DNA from 3 places in the Streptomyces sp. NBC_01433 genome. Region 3 is predicted to be linked to each of the others. Evidence: riboswitches for the same ligand, from Rfam matches in the RefSeq annotation. Region 3 holds a riboswitch; each other region holds the start of a gene.
What was found. A riboswitch is a leader RNA that binds a small molecule or an ion and turns the genes downstream of it on or off. The one in region 3 is predicted to bind thiamine pyrophosphate.
Positions count from the first base shown of each region.

Region 1: linked by a shared signal. The riboswitch ahead of thiC (phosphomethylpyrimidine synthase ThiC) and the one ahead of OG413_RS01115 (thiamine ABC transporter substrate binding subunit) in region 3 are both predicted to bind thiamine pyrophosphate.
Region 2: linked by a shared signal. The riboswitch ahead of thiO (glycine oxidase ThiO) and the one ahead of OG413_RS01115 (thiamine ABC transporter substrate binding subunit) in region 3 are both predicted to bind thiamine pyrophosphate.

Region 1 covers NZ_JAPEPM010000001.1:2,334,179-2,343,981, reverse strand. The annotation lists gene OG413_RS10575 (SsgA family sporulation/cell division regulator) at 1-137, shown strand, start outside; gene OG413_RS10570 (YibE/F family protein) at 230-1,561, opposite strand; TPP riboswitch at 1,633-1,765, shown strand; gene thiC (phosphomethylpyrimidine synthase ThiC) at 1,758-3,578, shown strand; gene OG413_RS10560 (DUF805 domain-containing protein) at 3,934-4,290, shown strand; gene OG413_RS10555 (hypothetical protein) at 4,437-5,270, opposite strand; gene OG413_RS10550 (metallophosphoesterase) at 5,453-6,511, opposite strand; gene OG413_RS10545 (LacI family DNA-binding transcriptional regulator) at 6,686-7,798, opposite strand; gene hisC (histidinol-phosphate transaminase) at 8,157-9,236, shown strand; gene OG413_RS10535 (cytochrome ubiquinol oxidase subunit I) at 9,598-9,803, shown strand, end outside.
Region 2 covers NZ_JAPEPM010000001.1:4,810,221-4,820,023, forward strand. The annotation lists gene OG413_RS21645 (class II 3-deoxy-7-phosphoheptulonate synthase) at 1-1,023, shown strand, start outside; gene OG413_RS21650 (bacterioferritin-associated ferredoxin) at 1,188-1,484, shown strand; gene bfr (bacterioferritin) at 1,553-2,032, opposite strand; gene OG413_RS21660 (sulfite oxidase-like oxidoreductase) at 2,187-2,819, shown strand; gene OG413_RS21665 (deoxyribonuclease IV) at 2,905-3,768, opposite strand; gene pknB (Stk1 family PASTA domain-containing Ser/Thr kinase) at 3,775-5,697, opposite strand; gene OG413_RS21675 (thiazole synthase) at 5,813-6,616, opposite strand; gene thiS (sulfur carrier protein ThiS) at 6,619-6,807, opposite strand; gene thiO (glycine oxidase ThiO) at 6,948-8,135, opposite strand; TPP riboswitch at 8,133-8,245, opposite strand; gene OG413_RS21690 (hypothetical protein) at 8,297-8,638, shown strand; gene OG413_RS21695 (NAD(P)/FAD-dependent oxidoreductase) at 8,667-9,803, shown strand, end outside.
Region 3 covers NZ_JAPEPM010000001.1:276,016-285,818, reverse strand. The annotation lists gene OG413_RS01155 (TetR/AcrR family transcriptional regulator) at 1-505, shown strand, start outside; partial or broken gene OG413_RS01150 (murein hydrolase activator EnvC) at 681-1,175, opposite strand; gene rpsB (30S ribosomal protein S2) at 1,576-2,529, shown strand; gene tsf (translation elongation factor Ts) at 2,629-3,465, shown strand; gene pyrH (UMP kinase) at 3,625-4,401, shown strand; gene frr (ribosome recycling factor) at 4,523-5,080, shown strand; gene OG413_RS01125 (phosphatidate cytidylyltransferase) at 5,080-6,165, shown strand; gene rlmN (23S rRNA (adenine(2503)-C(2))-methyltransferase RlmN) at 6,298-7,404, shown strand; TPP riboswitch at 7,447-7,563, shown strand; gene OG413_RS01115 (thiamine ABC transporter substrate binding subunit) at 7,644-8,744, shown strand; gene OG413_RS01110 (iron ABC transporter permease) at 8,837-9,803, shown strand, end outside.

The sequences.
Region 1 (9,803 bases), 2.1 Mb from region 3:
CGGCGCCTCTCGTCGCGTTCCTCGACCGGACGGACAAGCTGGTGCCGCTGGGTCAGGAGCACACGCTGGGTGACTTTGACGGAAACCTTGAAGAGGCACTCGGCCGGATCCTCGCCGAGGAGCAGAACGCCGGCTGAAGAGAGAAGCACGGCGCCTGCTGAAGAGGCGAGGCGTCGGCTGTAGAGCAACAGAGTGTCGGCCGAACGGGTTGTCTGCCGGTCGTTCGCGGTTATGCCTTGCGACGACGGCCCCTCCCGGTCCGTACGGGTGCAGGAGCTCCGGCTTCCGCGCCGAGCCCTGTGCGGTCCGCGGAGACGACCAGAGCGGCGAGCACCGTGGTCACCGGAACCGAGGCGACCAGTCCGATCGAACCGACCAGCGTACGGACGATCTCCACAGCCACCAGTTCGCTGTTGGCCACCGTTCCCACGCTGCTCTGGGCGATCGAGAAGAGCAGCAGCAGCGGCAGCGCCGCGCCCGCGTAGGCGAGCACCAGGGTGTTGACGACCGAGGCGATGTGATCCCGTCCGATTCTGATACCTGCCCGGTACAGCCCCCGCCAACCCATCGTCGGGTTCGCCTGATGGAGTTCCCAGACCGCCGAGGTCTGGGTGACGGTCACATCGTCGAGCACTCCGAGCGAGCCGATGATGACGCCGGCCAGCAGCAGGCCGCTCATGTCGATGTCCGGGTACAGCCCGTGGATGAGACCGGTGTTGTCGTCGGTGTTGCCGCTCAGGCTCGCCCAGCCGATGAAGAGCGAGCCGAGCAGCCCGATCAGCAGCAGTGAGATCAGTGTGCCGATGACCGCGACGGACGTACGGGCCGTCAGCCCGTGGCACAGGTAGAGGGCGACCAGCATGATGGCGCTGGCCCCGATCACCGCGACGACCAGGGGATTCGAGCCCTCAAGGATCGCCGGCAGGATGAAGAGGGTCAACAGGGCGAACGACACGGCGAGCGCCACCAGTGCCATCACTCCGCGCAGCCTGCCCACGACGACGACCGCGAGGGCGAAGATCCCGGCCAGCAGAGCCATCGGGACCGTGCGGTCCACATCGGTGACCGAGTACTGGAGGTCGTGGGGGGCGTCGGGCGCGTACGCCACGACCACGCCCTGTCCCTTCCGCAGTTGCCGGGGCGCGTCGGGCTGGACGACCTCGACGAACGTGCGGCCCTTGTCCTTTCCCGTGATCACCTCGATCGTGGCCTTCTCGCACAGCCCGGACTGTTCGTTGACCGCCTCGCGCCCGGACGGCGTGGAGGTGTCACCGGTCGCCGGCACCTGGGCGGCGTTGACGTCCTTGCAGTCGACCTTGTCGACCCGGACCACCTTGCCCTGCTGAGTCTGCCGGTCGAAGCCCACGCCCGTGCGCTCGTGTGCCGGGGCGCCGCCGGGCCAGAAGGCCAGCAGACCGACGACGACCGCGGCGGCGAAGGGGATCAGCACGGCCGCGATCACCTTGCGCAGATGCTTCGAGACGGGCGCGGCGGGGCCGTGACTGTGCGAGTGGCCGTGGGCGTGGTCCTGGGGTGCGGGGTCGCTTTGGGGGGATGTCACGGGGCGATCATCGCAAGAACGGGAGGGGCCCTCTGGTCAGCTCGCCAGAAAGGACGCTAGCGTGGTGGCACCTTTGCACACGCGGGAGCTCGGAGCACCGGGCTGAGAGGGCGCTGACCTCCGTACTCCGTACGGGACATGCTGCGTCGACCGCCGAACCTGTTACCGGGTAATGCCGGCGTAGGGAGTAGGTCTCATGACCACATCGGACGCACGCACGCCTGCCTCGAAGCAGAATGACCGCGATGCGCGGAATGCGCAGCAGGGTCAGGACGCACCGAACGACGAGGCCGGGAAGTCCATCGGCTGGCACAAGGGATACGTCCAGGGCTCGCGCCCGGACCTCCGGGTGCCGGTCCGTCAGGTGCACCTCACCAACGGCGACGACGTGACGCTGTACGACACGTCGGGGCCGTACACCGATCCCTCCATCGACACCGATGTCCGCCGCGGGCTCGCACCGCTGCGGGAGAACTGGATCATCGCCCGCGGCGACACCGAGGAGTACGCGGGCCGTCCGGGCCGCCCCGAGGACGACGGGCTCAAGCACACCTCGCCGCGCGGCGGGCTGCGCAACCTCGACGCCGTCTTCCCCGGCCGCCCGCGCCAGCCGCGCCGCAGCCGGGACGGGCGCCCCGTCACCCAGCTCGCGTACGCCCGACGGGGCGAGATCACGCCCGAGATGGAGTACGTCGCGATCCGCGAGAACGTCGGGCCCGAGGTCGTGCGCGAGGAGATCGCCGCAGGCCGGGCCGTGCTGCCCGCGAACGTCAACCACCCGGAGATCGAGCCGATGATCATCGGCAAGCGGTTCCTGGTGAAGGTCAACGCCAACATCGGCAACTCCGCGGTCACCTCCTCCATCGAGGAGGAGGTGGACAAGATGACCTGGGCGACCAAATGGGGTGCCGATACGGTCATGGACCTCTCCACCGGGCGCAACATTCACACCACCCGTGAGTGGGTACTTCGCAACTCCCCGGTGCCGATCGGCACCGTTCCCCTCTATCAGGCCCTCGAAAAGGTCGACGGCAGGGCGGAGGAGCTGACCTGGGAGATCTACAAGGACACGGTCATCGAGCAGGCCGAGCAGGGCGTCGACTACATGACGGTGCACGCCGGTGTGCGCCTGCCGTACGTGCCGCTGACGGCCCGTCGCAAGACCGGCATCGTCTCCCGCGGCGGTTCGATCATGGCCGCCTGGTGCCTCGCGCACCACAAGGAGTCGTTCCTGTACGACCACTTCGAGGAACTCTGCGAGATCCTGGCGACGTACGACGTGACGTACTCGCTGGGCGACGGTCTGCGCCCCGGGTCGATCGCCGACGCCAACGACGAGGCGCAGTTCGCCGAACTGCGCACGCTGGGCGAGCTGAACACGATCGCCAAGCGGTTCGGCGTCCAGACGATGATCGAGGGACCGGGCCATGTCCCGATGCACAAGATCAAGGAGAACATCGACCTCCAGCAGGAGATCTGCGAGGAGGCGCCGTTCTACACGCTCGGCCCGCTGACCACCGATGTCGCTCCGGCGTACGACCACATCACCTCCGGCATCGGCGCGGCGATGATCGCCTGGTGGGGGACGGCGATGCTCTGTTACGTCACGCCCAAGGAGCACCTGGGGCTGCCCAACCGGGACGACGTGAAGACCGGCGTGATCACCTACAAGATCGCGGCCCATGCGGCGGACCTCGCCAAGGGGCACCCGGGAGCGCAGGACTGGGACGACGCGCTGTCGGACGCGCGGTTCGAGTTCCGCTGGGAGGACCAGTTCAATCTGGCTCTGGACCCGGTCACGGCACGGGAGTTCCACGACGAGACGCTGCCTGCCGAACCGGCGAAGACGGCGCATTTCTGTTCGATGTGCGGGCCGAAATTCTGCTCGATGAAGATCTCCCAGGACATCCGGCGTGAGCACGGCGGGTCGCGGGCGGAGATCGAGACGGGCATGGCGGAGAAGTCGAAGGAGTTCGCGGCCTCGGGCAACCGGGTCTATCTGCCGATCGCGGACTGACCGGAGCCCCGGTCTCCGTCCTACGGGAGGGGGCCGGGGCATGCGGAATTCCGCGATGCCAGGAGGGACTTGGCGGTGTCGCCCCGGGAGCCTCTGCGCCCGGGGCGACGCCGTATCCCGGCACCGGAGATCCCAACAACTGTCCGTAACAGGCTGTTTCGGCCACACAAGGCCCATTTGCCGTGTATTCCGTAGTGGTTGAGCGACGGTATGGACACGGTAGAGCTGCAGCTGGATGTACGTTTCGCCCCCGGCCCGCCTGCGCTTGACCGCGTCCTTATCTGTGCCTTACTTTCCGGCATGCCTGGCTGAAAAATGTGAGCCCTCGCACGGGGGGCCCGGGGAGGGAATCACCATGAACTGGTACCTGGACGTACTCAAGAACTACGCAGGCTTCAGCGGTCGCGCACGCCGCAAGGAGTACTGGATGTTCGTGCTCTTCAACTTCATCGCTGCCGTGATCCTGATGGTCATCGGCGGGGTGATAGGCACGCAGATCCCGTACTACATCTACCTCGTCGCGGTCATCGTGCCCTCGATCGCGGTCGTCGTGCGCCGGCTGCACGACACCGGCCGTTCGGGCTGGTGGATCCTGATCTCGCTCATCCCGCTGGTCGGCGGCATCATCCTGCTGGTCTTCCTGGCCACCGAGGGCAAGTACGAGTCGAACGAGTACGGTGCCAACCCGAAGCTGGCTCCGCAGGGCGTCTGATTCACCGCTCCGGTCCCGTTACGGGCCGGAGCACCGCACGGGCCGGGTGCAGCGTGAGCTGCCCCGGCCTTTGCCGTGTCCGCGCGGGCGTGCGCGGGGTGGGCACAGGCGGGGCGGGCACAGGTGGCCTGATGCGCGCGTGGCCGTCAGTCCGGCTGGTGTTCGGGGCCGCCGAAGTCCGGGCTCGTGAAGTCGGGGCTGGTGAAGGTCGGCCGCGGGCCCGCCGAGGGGCCGTCCTCCGGGCCGGAGAAGTCCGGCCTGCTGTAGCCGATCTTCGGGATGCGGTTGGGGGAGGGGTGCGGGGTCCGCGCGGCGGGACCGGCGGTCGGATCGGCCAGGGCGTCCCGCAGGAACGGCAGGATGCCGCGCTCCAGCAGGGCATGGCGCCAAGCCTCCCTGGCCCGCGCGACCTCTTCCGGGAGCTCCTGCTCCTCGTTCTCGGCGGACAGCGAGGACGCACCGTTGCGGAGCGCGGTGGTCAGCAGCCCCGTGGCGGCGACGAGGCTGGCCACCGCGGCGAAGGCCCCGAAGAACCACCCGGCCGTGACCATGGTGCCGGCGAAGGCGAGCGACGGGCTGACGGCCTTCAGTACGTAGCCGACCAGCAGGAAGATCAGGGCGGCCGTCCCCGCCAGGACCGGTGCCAGGACCGTGACGGCCGCGCCTATGCCGCCCGTCCGGTCCGTCCCGCCCAGCGGTCTACCGAGGTCCGGTTCCTGATCCTCGTCCTGGTCCGCCGCACCCGTGGGCGTACGCAGCTCGCCGCGGGCGCGCACGTAGTGCTCGTACTCCGTGGCGGCGGCCGCGGTGATCAGGTCCGTGGCGTTCAGCGCCATGGTGCGCAGCTGTTCCGTGTTGAGATGGTCTCCGACGCCGTCCAGATCCGGGCGTTCGTGAGCATGACGCAGTGCGTCACCGAGGATCCGCTCGTACTCGGGGCGGTCCTCGGCCAGCAGGTGCGGAGCGCTATTCATATGCATCCCCCGATGCTCCGTAGGGCCTGATGACCCGCGTTGGCCGGGCGATCGGGCGGAAACGGAGGAGAGCCTGCTACTGATACGCCGATGGTAGAGCGCTCACGGCACGGGGTGACAGGGGCTTTCCGTAATTGGGCCCGGTGATCGGCGGGGTCAGGTCGTGGATGCGTCTTCCCCGACAGCCCTCAGTCATGCAGGGGGAGTTGGACGACCAACAGCTTTCCGGCCATGGTCACTCCGCCGTCCATGGCGATGGCGAGCCCGTCCGCGTACACATGCGGACCGTTCACCACGGGCCCCGCACCGTTCTCGCCGTCCTCCGAACCGACTTCGCCGAGCAGATACGGAATGGGGCTGTGACCATGGACGACGCGCTGTCCGCCGTAGGTCGCCATCAGCTCGCGCGCCGCCTGCGAGCCGCCCTCGTCGCGGAAGGCGAACCGCTTGGTGAGCTTGCGGAAGAGGTCCCAGCACTCATCGGCGTCGTTACGCGTGAGAATGGCGTGCACCGTGTCGTTGACGTCCTCGATGGTGGACCCGTAGTCGAGGTACGCCGTCGTGTCGGAGTGCATCAGCAGGTGCCCGTCCTCCTCGACGACCGCGTCGAGCCGGGACATCCACTGGAGGTGGACGTCCTGGAGCCGCTCCATGTCCGTCTTCTGGCCGCCGTTGAGCAGCCAGGCGGCCTGGAAGGTGGCGGTGCCGGCTCCGGAGTTGACCGGAGTGTCGGCGAACCGCTTGGCGCCGATCAGCAACAGCTCGTGGTTTCCCATGAGGGCCTTGCAGTAGCCACCCGCGGCCGCCGCCTCGGCGGAGAGGCGCATGACGAGGTCGATGACGCCGATGCCGTCCGGGCCGCGGTCCGTGAAGTCGCCGAGGAACCACAGCCGGGCGTTGCCCGCGGTCCAGTTGCCGTCGGCGTCGACGAGGCCCTGTTCGGCGAGGGCGGCCAGCAGCTCGTCCAGATAGCCGTGGACGTCACCCACGACGTACAGCGGGCCGCGCTCCGTACCGGGAACGGCCTGCGGGTCCGGGGCGGTCCGCACCTGGACCGTGTCGCCGCGATTGATGACGGGAAGGTCGCGTTCGGTGGGCGTGTAGCCCGCCGGCGGCTCGTCGCCGGGCATGGCGTTGCCCGGGTGCGGTGGGTGCCGAGGCACGGGCGTCTGCGCATACGGCGGTACGCGGAAGTCGCGCAACGTCGCCGTCCGCACCACGGGTTCCTGACCGGCCCCCTGAGTCATCGACCCCTCCACCACCGTCGCGCCGCCGTACACCTGACGGGCCGTGCCTGGTAGAGGTGGTCCGCGGTGTCGTGCGCCCATCATAGGAATGCGGATCGTGCTGTGTGACGCACCAGGGGTGGTGAATCCGGGCGCACGCACGGTTCACCGGCCAATTGGTCCGGAATAATACGATCAGTCCCCGCTCGGGGATCGTGGCGGGCTGACGGTGGTGCGGGGCGGACGCCGTTGCGAGGAGGTCCGGACGATGAGCTCCGTCGGTATCACCTGCTCCACCGGACCGTCGTGTTCGACGCCCTCGATGGCGTCGATGAGGAGCTGGACGACGGCTGTGCCGATGCGGTGCGGCTTGAGCGAGAGCGTCGTGATGGGCGGCTCGGTGCTCGCGTACACGGTGGACTCGCTGCAGCAGACCAGCAGCAGGTCCTCAGGGACCCGCAGGCCGTAGCGGCGGGCGGCCGCCAGCAGATCGGTCCCGTTGGGGTCGAAGAGCCCGTAGACGGCGTCGGGGCGGTCCGGGCGGGCGAGGAGGCGGTCGGCGGCGACCGCGCCCGCGCAGGGGTCGTGGGCCGGGTAGGACTCGTAGACCGGGTCCTGGCCCACCCGCTCGCACCAGTGGAGATACGCGGTGGTCGACAGCCGGGTGTACGTGTCGGTGGTGGTGCCGGTCAGCAGGCCGATACGGCGCGCCCCGGCGGCGGCGAGGTGGTCGAGGAGGTCGAGCACGGCGGCCCGGTGGTCGTTGTCGACCCAGGCGGTGACCGGAAGCGTCCCGGCCGGGCGGCCGTCCGAGACGACAGGCAGGCCCTGGCGTACGAGTTCGGTGACGACCGGGTCCTGGTCGGAGGGGTCGATGACGACGGTGCCGTCGAGAGCGACGTTCGACCAGACGTCGTGGCGGGAGGTGGCGGGGAGGATGACGAGGGCGTATCCGCGGTCGAGGGCCGCGGAGGTCGCGGCTCTGGCCATCTCCGCGAAGTACGCGAATTCGGTGAAGGTGAAAGGTTCATTCCCGTAGGTGGTCACGGTCAGGCCGATCAGGCCGGACCTGCCGGTACGGAGGGTTCGGGCCGCGGCGGACGGGCGGTAGCCCAGGCGCTCTGCGACCTCGCGGACATGGCGGCGGGTGGCGTCCGGGAGCCTGCCCTTGCCGTTGAGCGCGTCGGAGACGGTCGTGATCGAGACTCCGGCCGCGGCGGCCACGTCACGGATACCCGCCCGTCCCGGCCGGCCGTTGCGCCGGGGGGTCTCCGTCCGGCTCACCTGGTGCTTCCCTGCTGCTGTCATGGCGAGCCGATAGTAGGGCTCGGAGGGGTGGTCAGGCCGGTCGCATATGCACACGTTGACAGGCACGTTTCTGCATGGTCACTATCGACCAAACGCCTTGAAAGCAAAGGGGGTTGGTCGCCTGAGCCTCAGTGTGTCATGTGTCGAACGGCGTGGGCCTACTAAATGTTCGATGTTTCGAAGAGGTCTCAACTCACCACTTCGGGGGACGCGCGCCACGGAGTGAGCCACCGGCGTGCGTCGGGACAGAGAAACGCTCCCCCCTGAAACGATTCCTCGCTCCCGCCATTCGCAGCAGGGCCCAATCCTCATAAGGTGAGCAGTATTGATGCGTGCGGATGACCTAGGAGGACCTGCGGTGAGCGAGACGAGCCCCAAGCTGCGTGCCGAGCTGGACGGTGTGCCTGCCTATGTGCCGGGCAAGCCGGCCGCCGCCGATGGACCGGTCGCCTTCAAGCTGTCCTCCAACGAGAACCCGTATCCGCCGCTGCCCGGAGTGCTGGAGTCCACGCTGGCCGCCGCCGCGGACTTCAACCGGTACCCGGACATGGCGTGTACCGCTCTGATGAACGAGCTGGCCGACCGCTTCGGTGTGCCCCTCGCGCACCTGGCCACCGGCACCGGATCGGTCGGCGTGGCCCAGCAGCTGCTCCAGGCCACCTCGGGCCCCGGCGACGAGGTCATCTATGCCTGGCGTTCCTTCGAGGCGTACCCGATCATCACCCAGGTCAGCGGGGCGACCTCGGTGAAGGTGCCGCTGACCGACGGCGAGGTGCACGATCTCGACGCGATGGCGGACGCGATCACCGACCGGACCCGGATGATCTTCGTCTGCAACCCGAACAACCCGACCGGCACCGCCGTGCGCAGGGCCGAGCTGGAGCGGTTCCTGGACCGGGTGCCGGGCGATGTCCTGGTGGTGCTCGACGAGGCGTACCGGGAGTTCGTCCGTGACGTCGAGGTGCCGGACGGCATCGAGATCTACCGGGACCGGCCCAACGTGGCGGTGCTGAGGACCTTCTCCAAGGCGTACGGCCTGGCAGGGCTGCGGGTCGGGTTCGCGGTGGCCCATGAGCCGGTGGCCGCCGCGCTGCGGAAGACGGCCGTCCCCTTCGGCGTCAGCCAGCTCGCGCAGGACGCGGCGGTCGCGTCGCTCCGGGCCGAGGACGAACTGCTGGGGCGGGTCGGCTTCCTGGTCGGCGAGCGGGCCCGTGTCTACGAGGGGCTCGTGGGGCAGGGGTGGACCGTTCCGGAGTCCCAGGCCAACTTCGTCTGGCTGCGGCTCGGTGACCGTACCGGCGACTTCGCCGCCGTCTGCGAGAAGGCCGGTGTGGTGGTGCGCCCGTTCGCGGGTGAGGGCGTGCGGGTCTCGGTCGGGGAGGGCGAGGCGAACGACCTGTTCCTGAAGGTGGCGGAGGAGTACCGCGCACGGCTGTAGGCGACAGCGTTGAGCGGCGATCGGCTGCGGCCGGTCGCAGGCAGTCGCGGTGGCCGGCCGTTACCGGCCGCGGCAGTACGTCCGCCGGTGGCCCCGGACCCCGACCTATGGGGTCCGGGGCCACCGCGCTGTCCGGAGTCCGGGGCCACCATGCCGCCCAGGGGCGTTCCCGGTGGATTGCGGGTGAGATCGTGCCGAAAGCCCGAAGAGGGGTACCCCGCACGAAGGTCCCGAAAGTCTGTGCGCCATAATGCTTGTGAATGTGAACGCGTTCACAAGCGTGTCATGGTTCGTCCCGTGATCGACGGGATTAACAGGGCAAGCTGCCGCTGTGACCACGGCGACCTAAGGAGAAGACGACGTGGACCTAGCTCTGGCGCCGGAGACCCTGGCGCGATGGCAGTTCGGTATTACCACCGTCTACCACTTCCTCTTCGTCCCCCTGACGATCTCGCTCGCCGCGCTCACCGCCGGCCTGCAGACCGCCTGGGTCCGGACGAGCAACGAGAAGTACCTCAGGGCCACCAAGTTCTGGGGCAAGCTCTTCCTGATCAACATCGCCATGGG
Region 2 (9,803 bases), 4.5 Mb from region 3:
GTGGGCCGGATCGCCGGCCAGTACTCCAAGCCGCGCTCCAAGCCGACCGAGACCCGCGACGGCGTGACGCTGCCGACCTACCGCGGCGACTCCGTCAACGGCTTCGCCTTCACCGAGGAAGCCCGGATCCCGAACCCGGACCGGCTGAAGCAGATGTACCACGCATCCGCTTCCACGCTGAACCTGGTCCGCGCCTTCACCACGGGCGGCTACGCGGACCTGCGCCAGGTGCACGCCTGGAACCAGGACTTCGTGAAGTCCTCGCCCTCCGGCCAGCGCTACGAGGCCCTGGCCCGTGAGATCGACAACGCGCTGAACTTCATGAAGGCGTGCGGCACGGACCCGGCCGAATTCAAGGCGGTCGAGTTCTACTCCTCGCACGAGGGCCTGCTGCTGGACTACGAGTCGGCGCTGACCCGCACCGACTCGCGTACCGGGGAGCTGTACGACACCTCCGGCCACATGGTCTGGATCGGTGAGCGCACCCGCCAGATGGACGGCGCGCACATCGAGTTCGCCTCGAAGATCCGCAACCCCATCGGCGTCAAGCTCGGCCCGACGACCACCGTCGACGAGGCGCTCGGCTACATCGAGCGGCTGGACCCCGAGCGCGAGCCCGGGCGGCTGACCTTCATCGTCCGCATGGGCGCCGACAAGGTCCGCGACAAGCTCCCCGAGCTGGTCGAGAAGGTCACCGCCTCCGGCGCCACCGTGGTGTGGGTGACCGACCCGATGCACGGCAACACCTTCGAGGCCGCCTCCGGCCACAAGACGCGCCGCTTCGATGACGTCCTGGACGAGGTCAAGGGCTTCTTCGAGGTGCACAAGGGCCTCGGCACGCACCCGGGCGGCATCCACGTCGAGCTGACCGGTGACGATGTCACCGAGTGCGTCGGAGGCGGCCACGAGATCTTCGTGGACGACCTGCACCAGCGGTACGAGACGGCCTGCGACCCGCGCCTGAACCGCAGCCAGTCCCTCGACCTGGCGTTCCTCGTCGCCGAGATGTACCGCGACCAGTAGGGACCACCGCACGGTCGCACCTGTGGGGCACGGATCGATGTGATCCGTGCCCCACAGTGCGTTCCGGGGCTTTTACCCGCCTTGAGGGACGGGTAAGGTTAGGTTAGCCTCACCGAATAGATCGGGACGGCGCCAGCGACCGATCCCGTCGGGAGGTGAACCGCATGTACGTCTGCTCGTGTTTCGGCGTTACGGAACAGCAGGTCAAGCAGCATGCGGACGCCGGAGCGTGCACGCCCCGCCAGATAGCCTCCGCCTGCAAGGCCGGTACGGACTGCGGCGGCTGCGTCCGCAGGATCCAGGCCCTTCTCGGGCGTGGCGATTGCCCGCGCCGTGAGCTGCTCGACCAGCGTCAGGAACCGGCCATCAGCCCGGCCATCAGCCCGGCCGCCGGCTCGGTCGTCGCCGGGCCCGTGGCCATGACCGCGCTGCCGGACATCCGGCTGTCCGACGCCGCCTGACCTGGTTGTTCCGGCCGCTTCGTACGGGGGAACCGTTCCCGTTCGTACGGGAGAACCGTTCCCGCAGGTCAGCTCTCCGGCTGCTCGATGAGCTGGGCGATGTAGAGCGGCTCGCCGAGCTTCTCGACCAGCTCCAGCTGGGTGTCGAGATAGTCGATGTGATGCTCTTCGTCCTCCAGGATGGACTCAAAGATGTTTGCGGACGTGATGTCGCCCTTGCCGCGCATCACCTCGATGCCCCGCTTGAGCCGGTCGATCGCCTCCACCTCGACCTGGCGGTCCGCCTGGAACATCTCGGTGACCGTCTGCCCCACCCGGACATGGAAGAGCCGCTGGTAGTTGGGCAGTCCGTCGAGGAACAGGATCCGGTCGGTCAGGATCTCGGCATGCTTCATCTCGTCGAAGGACTCGGCCCGGGTGTACTTGGCGAGCTTGGTCCAGCCGAAGTTGTCCTGCATCTTTGCGTGCAGGAAGTACTGATTGATGGCAGTCAATTCGGCGGTCAGCTGTTCGTTCAGGAACTCGAGGACCTCGGGGTCGCCCTGCATGGCAGAGGCTCCTTCCAACCGGTGAACGGGGCAAGTTGCGCGCATCCTCGCACCGCACCTCCCGGCCGTCCAGTAAGTACATGCTTAGTACGAGTTGCCCGAATCGCCTTCGCCCTGGTCATGACCACCCTTGGCCGTCTGTCACCATGGAGCCATGGGTCAGCCGGAAAGCCGGGAATACCGCGAATCAGAGCAGTCCGAGCTTCCGCCGGGACAGCGACTGCAGCGCGGTTGGCCGGTTACCCACTACGGGCCCGTTCCGAAATTCAAGCCCGACCGCTGGGAGTTCCGGGTCTTCGGGGCCACGGCGGACGGTGACAAGCACTGCTGGAACCACCAGGACTTCTCCGCCCTGCCGTTCTCCTCGGTGGTCTCCGATCTGCACTGCGTGACGAAATTCAGCATGCTCGGCGCCGAATGGGGCGGGGTGCTCGCCAGGAACGTCCTCGAACTCGCGCCGCCCGCGGCCGATGTCACCCATGTGATGGTCTGGGCGGAGTACGGCTTCTCCTCGAATATGCGGCTCTCCGACTTCGCCTCGGACCGTACGCTCTTCGCCACTCACAAGGACGGCGAGCTTCTCACCGCCGAGCACGGCTTCCCGCTGCGCCTGGTCGTTCCGCATCTGTACGCCTGGAAGGGCCCGAAGTGGGTCCGGGGCGTCGAGTACATGACGGCCGACCGGCGCGGATTCTGGGAGGAGCGCGGCTACCACAACATCGGTGACCCCTGGAGCGAGCAGCGCTACTCCTACCAGGAGGAGCCCGGGGACGGCCCCGAGCTCTGACCCGGCAGTCCCGGTCCGTGGCCGGCAGTCCCGGTCCGTGGCCCCGGTAATTCCGGTACGGGGCCCCCGGTCCGTGGGGTGGTCCTCAAGCGGTGGCGGAGGCTCGCAGCTCCTTCAGCCGTGCCACGTCCGCGACGTGTCCCGCCGTCCCGCCCGGTGTCTCGATGATCAGCGGGACCCCGTCGGTCGCCGGGTGCGAGAACAGCTCCCGGAAGGGCTCGGCACCGATATGACCCGCGCCGATGTTCTCGTGACGGTCCTTGTGGGCGCCCACGACGTCCTTGGAGTCATTGGCGTGGATCAGCTTCAGCCGGCCCTCGCCGACCGTGTCCACCAGAAGATCGAGGGTCTGCCGCATACCCGCCGGACCGGCCAGATCGTGTCCCGCCGCGTAGATGTGGCAGGTGTCGAGACAGACGCCCAGCTTGGGGTGGGAGTCCAGCGCCTCGAAGTACGGCCCGAAGTCCCAGGTCCGCGAGCAGAGCGAGGAGCCCTGGCCCGCGGTCGACTCCAGCAGCAGATCCGGATCGTCGTCATGGGTCAGCTCGTCCAGCAGCGGCCTCATATGTGTACGCACCTGGGCAAGGGCCTCGGCGCGGGGCCGTCCGCCGGTGGCCGAACCGGTGTGCACCACGACTCCGAGCGCGCCGATCTCCCTGGCCCGGCGCAGCGAGTGGCGCAGTGATTCCACCGACCTCTCGACGGTGGCCTCGGTGTGCGAGCCGAAGTTGATCAGATACGGGGCGTGGACGTATGCCGGGATCGACGCGGCCGCGCATTCGGAGCGGAACAGCTCGTCCTGCGCCGGATTGCCGCTGGGCGTCGCCCATCCGCGCGGATTGGCGACGAAGACCTGAACGGTCTCCGCGGCCAGCTCGCGCGCGTAGTCGAGACCGACCTTGGCGAGGCCACCGGCCACCGGAACGTGACCGCCTACTGGGTTGCGCATGTGGATCTAGAGTCCCTTGGTCCTGATGGTGATCGTGGAGCCCTCGGCGGCCTTCTCGCCGCCGTCGACCGACTGGCTGTCGACGGTGTCGCTGAAGGAGAGGAACGGACGGTCGACCTCGACCTCGAAGCCCGCCTCTTCCAGTGTGCTCCTGGCCTTCTCGACGTCCTTGCCGGTGACGTCGGGGACGTCCAGCATCCGTGGGCCCTTGGAGACCGTGAGCTGGACCGTGTCACCCTCCGCGGCCTGCGCGCCCTCGCCCGGCGTCTGGTGGGCGATGTCGCCCGCGACCTCGGGGGAGTTGACCCGGTCGGGCAGCACCTCCGCCTTCAGCCCCTCCCCGTCCAGCTCGGCGGTGGCGTCCTCGACCGAGAGCCCCCTGACATCGGGGACGTCCACCGGGCTGCCCTTGCTGACGACCAGCGCGACGGCCGAGTCGGGGTGGCGCTCGGTACCGGCCTCGGGGTCCGTACGGATCACCTCGCCCCGCGCGACGTCCTCGCTGAACTCCCTGGTCACCATCCCGGGGACCAGGCCCACCTTCGTCAGGGCGCGCCGGGCGTCACCGAGGCCGAGCCCCTCGGCGTCGGGCACCTTCACGATCTCCGGGCCGCGCGAGACGACCAGCTTCACCGAGCCGTTGCCCCGTATGCGCTCGCCCGACGCGGGGTCGCTGTCGATCACAGCGCCGCGCTTCACCGTGTCGCTGTACGCCTTCTCGACGCCCTTCAGATCCAGGCCGGCGTCCGAGAGCCGCTGCTCGGCGGTCTTCTGGGACTGGCCCAGGAGGGAGGGGACGCGGGTGAACTGCCCGGAGTTGATGTACCAGACGCCCGCGCCGACCCCCAGGACCAGCACCAGCGCGGTGAGCGCCGCGAACAGCAACCGGTGCGGGCCGCCGAACGGTCCCCGCCGCCGCGGCCGGTCCGGCCCAGGGGGTGCGGGCGGCGGCATCTCCAGCCGGCTCGTGTGGTGGGCGGTGCCCTGGTCCACTGGCAGGGTCCGCGGGATCACGCTCGTACGGTCCTCGCCGGCGTCGTGGGCCGTTGTCAGCGCCTGCGGCGGTACGGCGTCCAGCTGCTCGTCGGTGAGCCCGGCGCGGGCCTCCCGGGCCTCGGCGAGCAGCACGACCGCGTCGTGCGGGCGGACCTCGGCGTTGCGGGCGGTCGCGCTCGCCACCAGGCCGTCCAGCGCGACGGGGAGCCCGGGGACGACGGCCGACGGGGCCGGGACGTCCTCGTTGAGATGCCGGTAGATGACCTGGGCCGCGGTGTCGCCGGTGTGCGGCTTGGCGCCGGTGAGCATCTCGTACAGCACGACACCGCAGGCGTACACATCGGCACGGGTGTCGGCCGTGCCGTGCTCGATCTGCTCCGGGGCGAGATACGACACGGTGCCCAGGAGCGAACCGGTGGTGTCGGTGACGGTGCCCACGGCCCGTACGAGACCGAAGTCGGCGACCTTGACCCGGCCGTCGTCCCCGATCAGGACGTTCTCCGGCTTCATGTCGCGGTGCACGAAGCCCGCCCGGTGCGCGGCGCCGAGCGCGGCCAGCACCGGCTCCAGGATGTCCAGCGCGGCCCGTGGCTGCAGGGCTCCGCGCTCGCGCAGTACGTCGCGCAGCGTGCACCCCGCGACGTACTCCATCGCGAGATAGACGTACGCGCCCTGGGCGCCCTGGTCGAAGACCGCGACGACATTGGGGTGCGCGAGCCGGGCCACCGACTTGGCCTCGCGGATGAAGCGCTCGACGAACGAGGCGTCGGTCGCGAGCGCCGGGTGCATCACCTTGAGGGCGAGCACCCGGTCGAGGCGGGTGTCCACGGCCCGGTAGACCGTGGCCATGCCGCCGACGGCGATGCGCGCCTCGACGCGATACCGGCCGTCGAGCAGCTGCCCGACGAGCGGGTCCTGGAGGGTCGTATCCACCCGATGAGTCTACGAGCCGCCACGGACAGGACGGACGGGCCGGGGCGGTCCCGGAGCGGTACTGCAGCCGATCCGTGACAGGGACACGCTCATGGCCGGGGTGCGGTGCGGGACGTCAGAACGCCGGGTGCTCCGGGTCCAGGAGGTCCAGCACCGCCCGGCCCGCCACCGGGGACGATGCCTCGGCGAAGTGGCGGCGCGGGATCCGGCCCGCCCGGTACGCCAGCCGTCCACCGTCCACCGCGTGCCGCATCGCGGCCGCCATCAGCTCCGGCTCCTGCGCCCGGGTCACCGCGGAGGCCAGCATTACCGCGGCGCACCCCAGCTCCATCGCCTGCGCCGCGTCCGACGCCGTCCCCGCCCCGGCGTCCAGGATCACCGGCACCCCGGCCCGCTCGACGATCAGCTGGAAGTTGTGCGGATTGCGGATGCCGAGCCCGGAGCCGATGGGGGAGCCCAGCGGCATGATCGCCGCGCACCCCACGTCCTCCAGTTTCCGGGCCAGTACGGGGTCGTCGTTGGTGTACGGCAGGACCGTGAACCCGTCGTCGACCAGGATCTCGGCCGCGTCCAGCAGCTCGACCGGGTCGGGCAGCAGCGTCCGCTCGTCGGCCACCACCTCCAGCTTGATCCAGTCCGTGCCCAGTGCCTCCCGGGCCAGCCGGGCGGTCAGGACGGCCTCGCCCGCGGTGAAGCAGCCCGCGGTGTTCGGCAGCACCCGGATGGCGAGCTTCTCCAGGACGGAGAGCACCGAGCCCCGCACGGTCGGGTCGAGCCGGCGCATCGCGACGGTGGTCATCTCGGTGCCGGAGGCGACCAGGGAGCGTTCCAGGACATCGAGGCTCGGAGCGCCGCCGGTGCCCATGATCAGCCGGGAGGTGAAGGAGGCGCCGCCGAGGGCGAAGAGGTCGTCGGACATGGTCAGCCCCCCTGCACGGCGGTCAGGACCTCGACCCGGTCGCCGTCGCCGAGCGCGGTGAGGGACCACTGGCCGCGCGGGACGACGCTCTCGTTGACGGCGGCGGCGACCCCGGAGTGCGCGGATGTCAGGCTCGCGACGAGGACGTCCAGCGCGGTACCGGCGGGGAGGACGCGGCGTTCCCCGTTCACGGAAACCGAAACGGAGGCCGGAACGGCGGCCGGTCCGGAGCCCGTTCCGGAAGCCGGGCCGGAGGCCGAATCGGTGACCGGCGCGGGTGCGGCGACCGGACCGGGCGCGGAAGAGGGCACAGGGGCGGAATCGGGCTGGGTCATGCGGGCTGCTCCTGAGGTACGGGGGCGGCGGCGGTGGGCGTGAAACGGCTCGGCGCGAAGGGGCGGGCCACCTCGGGCAGCTCGCCGGAGGTCAGCACGTCCGCCATCGCGTCGCCGGTGACGGGGGTCAGCAGCACCCCGTTGCGGTGGTGGCCGGTGGCGAGCAGGAGGCCGGGCAGCGCGGTGGGGCCCAGCAGCGGTGCGTTGTCGGGGGAGGCGGGGCGCAGGCCCGCCCGGGTCTCGGTGAGGGGCAGTTCGGTGATGCCGGGCACCAGTTCGTGCGCGTCGCGCAGCAGCTCGTACACCCCGCCGGCCGTGACGGTGGTGTCCCAGCCCATCTCCTCACTGGTGGCGCCGACGACCAGTTCGCCGTTCTCGCGCGGGACGAGATAGAGATGGCTGCCGCGCACCACGGCGCGCACGGTCCGGCTGAGGAAGGGGGCGTACGCGGGTGGCACGGTCAGCCGCAGTACCTGGCCCTTGACCGGGCGGACCGGTGGTACGGCCTCTTCGGGCACGCCCGCGAGCCGGCCGCTGAGACTGCCCGCGGCGAGCACGACCTGGTCGGCGGCGAGCTCCGTACCGTCGGCCAGCACGGCTCCGACGGCCCGCCCGCCCGTGACCGTCAGCCGCTCGGCCCAGCCCCGGCTCAGGACCACCCCGGCCCGCTCGCAGGCGGTCAGGAGCGCCGAGGCGAGCCGCCGGGGGTCCACCTGGTGATCGCCGTCCACGCGCAGCCCGCCGCGGACCCCGGGTGCCAGCATCGGTTCCAGGCGACGGCACTCGCGTCCGCTGAGCCACTCGGACTCCAGCCCCGAACGCTGTTGCAGGGCGTGCAGTTCGCGCAGATGGGCGCGGTCGTCGGAGTCCAGCGCGACGGCGAGCGTGCCGCAGGCGCGGAAGCCGATGTCCTGTCCGCTCGCGGCGGACAGCTCGGCGGCGAACTCCGGATAGCGCGCGGCGGAGGCGACGTTGAGACCGAGCAGCAGCTGTTCGCCGTAGTGGAGTTCGGTGACGGCGGCCAGCATTCCGGCCGCGACCCGGGCGGCCCCGCCCCCCGGTGCGGGGTCGGCCACCGTCGTCCGCAGTCCGCGCTGCGCCGCCCGCCAGGCGGTCACCAGACCGATGATCCCGCCCCCGATGACGAGGACGTCGGATCCATTTCCGTTCGTGGAAGAACGCATGGGCGTCCAGCCCCTCCCTTCGCCGGCATGACCCGGATCAGGTTCGTACGGTCGGAGGCCGTCCAGCCTCCCTCTCAGCCCGGTACGTCCGGGCTCCCGCGAGTGTTTTACGTCTGCCACCCTAAACCCAGTCGCCCACGCCCAGTAAGGGAGCAACCGCCATGGCCCGTTCGCTCGACGGCCTCGTCCTCTCGCCGGTCGCCGACCAGGCCCCCGGCCAGGTCGGCACCCGCACCCGCTTCACGTACCACGAGCGGGACGGCCGGATCTGGGCCGAGTACGAGGGCGGTGACGTGGTGCGCGGCCATCTCGTCGGCACCCGGTCCGCGGACACGCTCGATTTCCGGTACGTCCAGCTGAAGCAGGACGGAACGACCTCCTCCGGGCACTGCCTGTCCACGGTCGGCGCATGCCCGGACGGCCGGGTGCGGCTGGACGAACGGTGGGAGTGGGAGTCCCAGGAGGGCAGCGGGACGAGCGTGGTGGAGGAGCTCATTTCCTGACGGTCCGTCAGGTGTTTATGGTGTACGGGTGAGCGAGCAGACGGAACAACAGTCAGCGCGGCAGTCGGCGCGCCGTGTCGTGATCGTCGGAGCGGGCATGGCGGGCGTGCAGACCGCCGTCGCCCTGCGCGAACGGGGCTTCACCGGACCGGTGACCCTGGTCGGCGCCGAACCGCACCAGCCCTACGACCGGCCACCGCTGTCCAAGGCCGTCCTGCTCGGCGAGGCCGAGAACTCCGCCTTCGACATCGACTTCGAGGCGCTGGACATCACCCTGCGCCTGGGCGTGGACGTGAGTGGCCTGCGCTCCGGCGCACATGAGCTGGACACACCGGACGGCCCCGTTCCGTACGACGTCCTGGTCATCGCCACCGGGGCCGAACCCGTGCGGCTGCCCGGCTCCGAGGGCGTGCGGGGCGTGCACCTGCTGCGCACCCTCGACGACGCCGCCCGGCTGCGGCCCGTCCTGGAACGGCAGCACGACGTGGTGGTCGTCGGGGCGGGATGGATCGGCGCCGAGTTCGCCACCGCGGCCCGCACCGCGGGCTGCGCGGTCACCGTCGTCGAGGCCGCCGAACGCCCCCTCGCGGGCGCCCTGCCCGCCGAGGTCGCCGCCCCCATGGCCGGCTGGTACGCCGAGAGCGGCGCCGAACTCCTCACCGGCGCCCGGGTCTCCCGCGTCGAACCGGGCACCGTCACCCTGGCGGACGGCCGGGTGCTCCCGGCCGGTGCGGTGGTCGTCGGGATCGGCGCCCGGCCCGCCACCGGCTGGCTGGCCGGCTCCGGCATCGCGCTCGGCCCGGACGGCTCGGTCACCGCCGACAGCGCGCTGCGCACCTCGCTGCCCGATGTGTACGCGGTCGGCGACTGCGCCTCCTTCCCGTCCGCCCGCTACGGCGCACGCCTGCTGGTCCACCACTGGGACAACGCCCTCCAGGGCCCCAGGACCGTCGCCGCGGACATCGCGGCACTCGACGGCGACGGCCGTCCCGGCGTGTACGACCCCGTGCCGTACTTCTGGTCCGAGCAGTTCGGCCGCTTCGTGCAGTACGCGGGCCACCACGCCCACGCCGACGCCCTCCTGTGGCGCGGCGACCCGGCCGATCCCGCCTGGTCGGTGTGCTGGCTGCGCGACGGCGCGCTCGTGGCGGTCCTCGCCGTCGGC
Region 3 (9,803 bases):
CCTGCTGTCCGAGGGCGGTACGGAGGCGTTGACCTTCCCCGCACTCGCCGAACGCACGGGCCTTGCCCGGTCCTCCGTGTACGAGTATTTCCGCTCTCGTGCGGCCGTCGTCGAGGAGCTCTGCGCCGTCGACTTCCCCGTCTGGGCGGCCGAGATCGAGAACGCCATGGAGCGGGCCCAGGCCCCCGAGGAGAAGATCGAGGCGTATGTGCGCCGACAACTCGATCTCGTCGGGGACCGACGCCATCGCGCGGTCGTCGCGATCTCCGCGAGCGAGCTGGACGCGGGCGCCCGCGAGAAGATCCGTGCCGCGCACGGCAGTCTGATCGCCATGATCGTGGAGGCGCTGGGCGATCTCGGCCACGCCCAGCCGAGGCTGGCGGCGATGCTGCTGCAGGGTTCGGTCGACGCGGCGGTACGCCGTATCGAACTGGGAGTGGCGGAGGAGCCCGGTGTCGTCGCGGACACCGCCGTCGCCATGATCCTGCGCGGCGTACGGGGCTGATCCGGCCCCGCGCCACCGCCGCTGCCGCCACGAGCGGAGTCATCGCCGGGAGGACGCCGTGCCCGTGGGCGCCGCCGGGTCCGGTGTCTTCGGTGGCTGTGCCGTCGTACCCGGCGGTCCGTGACGCCGTCGGGAGCCCGGCCCGTACCGGTTCGGGCTCAGGTGAGTCCGGTCGCGGTACGCCGAACACCGGCAGCAGCCGGGACGGACCCCGTCGCAGCGCCGAGGGCGGCAGCAGGGACAGCGGGTCCAGATAGGCGTCCCCGCGCCGCAACCCCCAGTGCAGACAGCCCGTACGGCAATGGAACGGCCCCGCCTCCAGCGCGCCCACCGGCCGGCCCGCGGTCACCTCCTCGCCCCGCGCGACCAGCGCCCGTACCGGCTCGTACGTGGTGCGCAGTGGCGGATCCCCACTCCTCGCCACCTCGATGACGAGCACCCCGCGCCCGGCCACCCGACCCGCGAACGACACCCGGCCGGTGGCGGCAGCCCGCACCTCGCCGCCGGGCCGCGCGGCGAGGTCGACGCCGCGATGGCCCCGCCCGTACGGGCCGGCCGGCGGCTCCCAGCCCCGCAGGACCGTGGGTCGCCCGGCCAGTGGCCAGACCCGGTCGCCGTCCGGCGCCGGGCCCGGTGCGGCGGATGCCCGGCCCGCCGCCGGTCCGAGCAACCCCACCAGCAGGGCGGTCACCAGGGCGGCCAGTGACAGGGCGGCCGACAGCGCGGCCCGGGGAAAGGGCGAGAAGCCGGTCGGGAGTGAGCGGGAGCGGGGCGGTCCGGGTGTGCTTCGCATGCCCGCAACGATCTCCCGCCGGGCGCGATCGGGGGGATCATGAACCGCTCCTGTGGACTACTCGCCGGTTGTGGACATCGCCGTCACCCGGCACTCATCGGGTCCCGTACACTTCTTGTGGCGATCCGGGTCACCGGGTCGACTTCGCACGCCCCGCCACCTCCCTCTCTGCGGAGGTGGCCGCGCTCCTCGGTCCCTTGTGGCACGGCGCGTCGGGGCGTCAGGCGCGATCGCAATCCTGCGGTCGCGATAACCGAGCACCTCAAGGAGTACGGCCATGGCCGTCGTCACGATGCGGGAGCTGCTGGAAAGCGGCGTCCACTTCGGTCACCAGACCCGTCGCTGGAACCCGAAGATGAAGCGTTTCATCTTCACCGAGCGCAACGGCATCTACATCATCGACCTGCTCCAGTCGCTGTCGTACATCGACCGCGCCTACGAGTTCGTCAAGGAGACCGTCGCCCACGGCGGCTCCATCATGTTCGTGGGTACCAAGAAGCAGGCGCAGGAAGCCATCGCCGAGCAGGCGACGCGCGTCGGCATGCCGTACGTCAACCAGCGTTGGCTCGGTGGCATGCTCACCAACTTCTCCACCGTCTACAAGCGCCTTCAGCGTCTGAAGGAGCTTGAGCTCATCGACTTCGAGGACGTGGCCGCCTCCGGCCTCACCAAGAAGGAGCTCCTGGTCCTCTCGCGCGAGAAGGCCAAGCTGGAGAAGACCCTCGGTGGTATCCGCGAGATGCAGAAGGTGCCGAGCGCCGTCTGGATCGTCGACACCAAGAAGGAGCACATCGCCGTCGGTGAGGCGCGCAAGCTCCACATCCCGGTCGTCGCGATCCTCGACACCAACTGCGACCCCGACGAGGTCGACTACAAGATTCCGGGCAACGACGACGCGATCCGCTCCGTCACCCTGCTCACCCGCGTGATCGCCGACGCCGTCGCCGAGGGCCTCATCGCCCGTTCCGGTGCCGCCACCGGTGACTCGAAGCCGGGCGAGAAGGCCGCCGGCGAGCCGCTCGCCGAGTGGGAGCGCGACCTGCTCGAGGGCGACAAGAAGGACGAGACCGCGGCCACCGCCGAGGTCCAGACCTCCGCCGAGACCGAGAAGGTCGCGGACGCCGAGTCCGCCGACGCCGCTGAGGCCGTCGCCGAGGCCCCGGCCGCCGAGGCGCCCGCTGCCGAGGCCCCCGCTGCCGAGGCTCCGGCCGCGGACGCCGAGCAGGCCTGACACCCGTCACGGCTGAAGACGGCGGGGACGGTGCCACAGGGCACCGCCCCCGCCGTTCACCCGTAGATCTTTCAGACTTCGAGAGAGAAATACAGACTCATGGCGAACTACACCGCCGCTGACGTCAAGAAGCTCCGTGAGCTCACCGGCGCCGGCATGATGGACTGCAAGAAGGCGCTCGACGAGGCCGATGGCAACGTCGACAAGGCCGTCGAGGCGCTCCGTATCAAGGGTCAGAAGGGCGTCGCCAAGCGCGAGGGCCGTTCTGCCGAGAACGGTGCCGTCGTCTCCCTCATCTCCGAGGACAAGACGTCCGGCGTCCTCCTTGAGCTGAAGTGCGAGACGGACTTCGTCGCCAAGGGCGACAAGTTCCAGGCCGTCGCCAACACGCTCGCCGCCCACGTCGCCGCGACGTCCCCGGCCGACATCGAGGCGCTGCTCGCCTCCGAGATCGAGCCCGGCAAGACCGTTCAGGCGTACGTCGACGAGGCCAACGCCAACCTCGGCGAGAAGATCGTGCTGGACCGCTTCGCGCAGTTCACCGGTTCGTACGTCTCCGTGTACATGCACCGCACCATGCCCGACCTGCCGCCGCAGATCGGTGTCCTGGTCGAGCTGGACAAGGCCGACGCCGTGCTGGCCAAGGGCATCGCGCAGCACATCGCCGCCTTCGCCCCGAAGTACCTGTCCCGCGAGGACGTCCCCGCCGAGATCGTCGAGGCCGAGCGCCGCGTCGCCGAGGAGACCACGCGCGCCGAGGGCAAGCCCGAGGCCGCGCTCCCGAAGATCGTCGAGGGTCGCGTCAACGGCTTCTTCAAGGAGGCCACCCTCCTCGGCCAGCCGTACGCGCTGGACGCCAAGAAGTCGGTTCAGAAGGTCCTGGACGAGGCCGGTGTCACCCTGAAGCGCTTCGCGCGCATCAAGGTCGGCATCTGAGTCCGTCCGCGAAAAACGGTGGACCCCGATAGGGTCTAGTGCAGTCGACGGCCGCACTCATGCCGGACGACCGCAGATCTGACGAGGAGGCCATTGCCGCTGAGGGACATCGGACCCACCGGCAATGGCCTTCTTCGTATGTGCACGAGGAGAATTTCCATGGACAAGGGCGCGGACGCCACTCAGGGTGACCACAAGCGCGACGACGGCAAGGTTTCCGGACGCTTCATGCTGAAGCTGTCCGGCGAGGCATTCGCCGGTGGCGGAGGTCTCGGTGTCGACCCCGATGTCGTGCATGCCATCGCCCGCGAGATCGCGGCCGTCGTGCGCGACGGCGCGGAGATCGCGATCGTCATCGGCGGCGGCAACTTCTTCCGTGGTGCCGAGCTCCAGCAGCGCGGCATGGACCGGGCCCGGTCCGACTACATGGGCATGCTCGGCACGGTCATGAACTGCCTCGCGCTCCAGGACTTCCTGGAGAAGGAAGGCATCGACTCGCGCGTCCAGACCGCCATCACCATGGGCCAGGTCGCCGAGCCGTACATCCCGCTCCGTGCCGTGCGGCACCTGGAGAAGGGGCGCGTCGTCATCTTCGGCGCCGGCATGGGGATGCCGTACTTCTCCACCGACACCACCGCCGCCCAGCGCGCCCTGGAGATCGACGCCGAGGCACTGCTGATGGGCAAGAACGGGGTCGACGGCGTCTATGACTCCGATCCCAAGACCAACCCCGGCGCGGTGAAGTTCGACGCGCTGGAGTACAGCGAGGTGCTCGCCCGCGATCTGAAGATCGCCGACGCCACCGCCATCACGCTCTGCCGTGACAACCAGCTCCCGATCCTCGTCTTCGAGCTGACCGCCGCGGGCAATATCGCCCGTGCCGTCAAGGGTGAGAAGATCGGCACGCTCGTGAGCGACGAGAGCACCCGGGCCTGACGGCCCCAAGGATGGACAACGGCCTGCCGGTCGGACACCGTGCAGGTGAGGACGCGACGCAGGACCCGCCGGGCCCGGCGATGACGATGCCGGGCCCACTCAAGACACGCAGGAGCACGTGGTGATCGAAGAAATCCTCCTCGAGGCCGAGGAGAAGATGGAGAAGGCCGTTGTCGTCGCGAAAGAGGACTTCGCCGCGATCCGCACCGGCCGCGCGCACCCGGCGATGTTCAACAAGATCGTCGCCGACTACTACGGCGCGCTGACCCCGATCAACCAGCTGGCCTCGTTCTCGGTTCCCGAACCGCGGATGGCCGTCGTGACGCCGTTCGACAAGACGGCGCTGCGCAACATCGAGCAGGCGATCCGCGACTCCGACCTCGGCGTCAACCCGAGCAACGACGGCAACATCATCCGGGTGACCTTCCCCGAGCTCACCCAGGACCGCCGCAAGGAGTACATCAAGGTCGCCAAGACCAAGGCCGAGGACTCCAAGATCTCGATCCGCTCCATCCGCCGCAAGGCCAAGGAGACGCTCGACAAGCTCGTCAAGGACAAGGAGTCCGGCGAGGACGAGGTGCGTCGCGCGGAGAAGGAGCTCGACGACACCACCGCGAAGTACGTCGCGCAGGTGGACGAGCTGCTCAAGCACAAGGAAGCCGAGCTGCTCGAAGTCTGATGAACGACTCTTCCTGGGGCGCCGCGCAGGGAGCCGGATACTGGAGCACGCCCGAGATGGGAGTTGCTCCGGCGGGTCCTGCCCACGATGTGCATGACGCCCAGCAGACTCGGCCCATGCCCAACGTGCCGGACGTTCCCGACGCAGGTAGAGACGCAGACGACCGCGACGACCGGAACAGGGATGCCGCTCACGTCAGCGGCCCCCTGTTCCGTGACGAGATGCCGCAGGAGCCCATGTCCACCCCGCTGCCGCCCCCGCCGCAGAAGAAGCGTGCGGGGCGTGATCTGCGCGCCGCCATAGGGGTGGGCGTGGGGCTCGGCGCCGTCATCGTCGCCTCGCTCTTCATCGTGAAGGCTGTTTTCGTCGGCGTGATCGTGCTCGCCGTCGTCGTCGGCCTCTGGGAGCTCACCTCCCGGCTGGAGGAGCGCAAGGGCATCAAGGCTCCCCTCGTGCCGCTCGCCGTCGGCGGGGCCGCCATGGTCGTCGCCGGCTATGCGCGTGGTGCGGAGGGTGCCTGGGTCGCCATGGCGCTGACCGCCCTCGCGGTGCTGGTCTGGCGGATGACGCAGCCGCCGGAGGGCTACCTCAAGGACGTCACCGCAGGGGTCTTCGCCGCGTTCTACGTACCGTTCCTGGCCACGTTCGTCGCGATGCTCCTGACGGCGGACGACGGGCCGCAGCGGGTCCTCACCTTCCTGCTGCTCACCGTGGTCAGCGACACCGGCGCGTACGCCGTGGGCTGGCGATTCGGCAAGCACAAGCTCGCACCACGTATCAGCCCCGGAAAGACCCGCGAGGGCCTGCTCGGGGCGGTCGCCTTCGCGATGGCCGCCGGTGCGCTGTGCATGGAGTTCCTGATCGACGGCGGTTCCTGGTGGCAGGGGCTGCTGCTGGGTCTCGCGGTCGCCGCCAGTGCCACCCTCGGTGACCTGGGCGAATCCATGATCAAGCGTGACCTGGGCATCAAGGACATGGGCACGCTGCTGCCCGGCCACGGCGGCATCATGGACCGGCTGGACTCGCTGCTGCCGACCGCGCCGGTGGTGTGGCTGCTGCTGGTGCTGTTCGTCGGATCAGGCTGAGCCACCGAGGTCCACCGGTCCGGCCGAGCTGACGCGTACAGATGCCGTCCGACCTGCGATTTCTACGAGTGAGGGTCCGTTGTCCACAGGGCGGCGGGCCCTCACCCGTCTGTCTGCGACACTGGATGAACCATGCCTAAGCCCGGAGAACTCACTTTCGTCGCGCCCCGCGGAGCCAAGAAGCCGCCGCGGCACCTCGCCGACCTCACGCCCGCAGAGCGCAAGGAAGCAGTCGCCGCGATCGGCGAGAAGCCGTTCCGCGCCCAGCAGCTCTCGCAGCACTACTTCGCGCGGTACGCGCACGACCCGGCGGAGTGGACCAACATTCCCGCCGCGTCGCGGGACAGGCTCGCCGAGGCGATGTTCCCCGATCTGATGACCGTGGTCCGGCACATCAGCTGCGACGACGACACCACCCGTAAGACGCTGTGGAAGCTGCACGACGGGACGCTCGTCGAGTCCGTTCTGATGCGCTATCCCGAGCGCGTGACGATGTGCATCTCCTCGCAGGCCGGCTGCGGGATGAACTGCCCGTTCTGCGCGACCGGGCAGGCCGGGCTCGACCGCAATCTGTCGACCGCCGAGATCGTGCACCAGATCGTGGACGGCATGCGGGCGCTGCGCGACGGCGATGTTCCGGGTGGCCCCGCCAGGCTCTCCAACATCGTCTTCATGGGCATGGGCGAGCCGCTGGCCAACTACAAGCGGGTCGTCGGCGCGATCCGTCGGCTGACCGACCCCGAGCCGGACGGCCTCGGGCTCTCGCAGCGCGGGATCACCGTCTCGACCGTGGGTCTGGTTCCGGCCATGCTGCGCTTCGCCGACGAGGGCTTCAAGTGCCGTCTCGCCGTGTCGCTGCACGCCCCGGACGACGAGCTGCGCGACACCCTCGTCCCGGTGAACACCCGCTGGAAGGTCCGCGAGGTGCTGGACGCCTCGTGGGAGTACGCCGAGAAGTCCGGCCGCCGCATCTCCATCGAGTACGCGCTGATCCGTGACATCAACGACCAGGCATGGCGGGGTGACCTGCTCGGCCGGCTTCTCAAGGGCAAGCGGGTGCACGTCAACCTGATCCCGCTGAACCCGACGCCCGGCTCCAAGTGGACCGCCTCGCGGCCCGAGGACGAGAAGGCCTTCGTCGAGGCCATCGCCGCCCATGGCGTACCGGTGACCGTGCGTGACACCCGGGGTCAGGAGATCGACGGGGCCTGCGGGCAGCTGGCCGCCTCCGAGCGCTGAGGCCGGAAAACGCCCGTGTAGCCTGGGACCGAAATCAACTTCATATTCCGACAGGGGAGCGCCACAGCGCTGAGAGTGCGGCACCAAGGACAGGTTGGCCGCAGACCCTCTGAACCTCGCCCGGGTCATTCCGGGTAGGAAGTTCGGTCATTACTCAAGCTGTTGCGCCCTGCCCGCTTCCGGTTCGTTCCGGCGCGGGCAGGGCCGCGTCTCTTCCTGGTCACTCCAGGAGGAATCACATGAACACCACCACGAAGTACGCGGCGACGGCTCTCGCCGCGGCCCTCGGCGTCACCGCGCTCGCGGGCTGCGGCAGTTCCGACGACGCGGGCGCGGGGTCCGGTGGTACGAAGAGTTCCGGCTCCAGGACCGTGACCCTGGTCAGCCACGACTCCTTCAACGCCTCCGACTCCGTGCTCAAGGAGTTCACCAAGGAGTCCGGCTACACGGTCGAGGTGCTGAAGAGCGGCGACGCCGGTGCCGCGCTCAACCAGGAGATTTTGACCAAGGGCTCTCCGCGTGGCGATGTCTTCTTCGGCGTCGACAACACCCTGCTCTCCCGCGCCCTCGACAACGGCCTGTTCACGCCGTACGAGGCGAAGGGCCTGGACCGGGTCGCGGCCGACACCCGGCTGGACGACAAGCACCGGGTCACACCGGTCGACACCGGCGACATCTGCGTCAACTACGACAAGAAGTACTTCGCCGACAAGAAGCTCGCGCCGCCGCGGTCCTTCGACGACCTGCTGAAGCCCGCGTACAAGAACCTCCTCGTCACCGAGAACGCCGCGACCTCCTCACCCGGCCTCGGCTTCCTCCTCGGAACCATCGCCTCCCACGGCGAGGACGGCTACCAGGACTACTGGAAGAAGCTGAAGAACAACGGGGTCAAGGTCGTCGACGGCTGGGAGCAGGCGTACAACGAGGAGTTCTCCGGCTCCGCGGGCGGAAAGAAGACCAAGGCGGACCGGCCGCTCGTCGTCTCCTACGCCTCCAGCCCGCCGGTCGAGGTGCTGTACGCGAAGCCGCAGCCGGCCGAGGCACCGACCGGCGTCGCCGCCGGGACCTGCTTCCGGCAGATCGAGTTCGCCGGGCTGCTGACCGGGGCGAAGAACGAGGCGGGCGGCAAGGCGCTGCTGGACTTCCTGATCAGCAAGACGTTCCAGGAGGACATGCCGCTGAACATGTTCGTGAACCCGGTGGCGAAGGACGCGAAGCTTCCGGAGCTCTTCACGAAGTTCGGCGCGACCGCCGACAAGCCGGCCACCCTGGCGCCGGAGAAGATCGCCGAGAACCGTGAGCAGTGGGTCCAGTCGTGGCACTCGCTCGTCGTGAAGTAGCCAAGTCGGCCGGGGCCGGGTCCTCGGAGGTTCGGCAGAGCGGTGGAGGGCCCCGCGGAGCCCGTCGCGGGAACGCGGTGCGGCTCGGTCTGATGGCCGTGCCCGTCGCGTTCTTCGCGGTGTTCTTCGCCTACCCCGTGGCCGCGATCGTCGGCCGCGGGCTGAAGGCCGGGGGCACTTGGCAGTTCGGCCGGATCGGCGAGGTGCTGGCCCGGCCGGACATCCTGGACGTCCTCTGGTTCACCACCTGGCAGGCATTCGCCTCGACCGCGCTCACCCTGCTCATCGCACTGCCCGGCGCCTATGTGTTCGCCCGCTTCGACTTCCCCGGAAAGCAACTGCTGCGGGCGGTCGTCACGGTGCCGTTCGTCCTGCCGACCGTGGTCGTCGGTACGGCGTTCCTGGCACTGCTGGGACGCGGCGGATTCCTGGACGAACTGTGGGGCGTCCGGCTCGACACCACCGTGTGGGCGATCCTGCTGGCCCATGTCTTCTTCAACTACGCGGTGGTCGTGCGGACCGTCGGAGGGCTCTGGTCGCAGCTCGACCCGCGGCAGGAGGAGGCCGCGCGGGTGCTCGGAGCCGGACGGTTCGCCGCCTGGCGGCGGGTGACGCTGCCCGCGCTGGCGCCCGCCGTCGCAGCCGCCGCGCTGATGGTCTTCCTGTTCACCTTCACCTCCTTCGGCGTCGTACAGATCCTCGGTGGTCCCGCCTACTCCACCCTGGAGGTGGAGATCTACCGGCAGACCGCGCAACTGCTCGATCTGCCGACGGCCGCCGTGCTGACCCTGGTGCAGTTCGCGGCGGTCGGCGCGATCCTCGGCGTGCACGCCTGGACGGTGCGGCGCCGCGAGACCGCGCTGAAGCTCGTCGACCCCGCGCAGACCGCCCGCCGTCCGCACGGCGCCGGACAGCGGGCGCTGCTCGGCGGGGTACTGCTGACCGTCCTGCTGCTGATCCTGCTCCCGCTCGGAGTGCTGGTGGAGCGCTCGTTCGACGGGCCCGGCGGCTACGGCTTCGGCTACTACCGGGCGCTCCAGTCCGCCGGGGCGAGCGGCT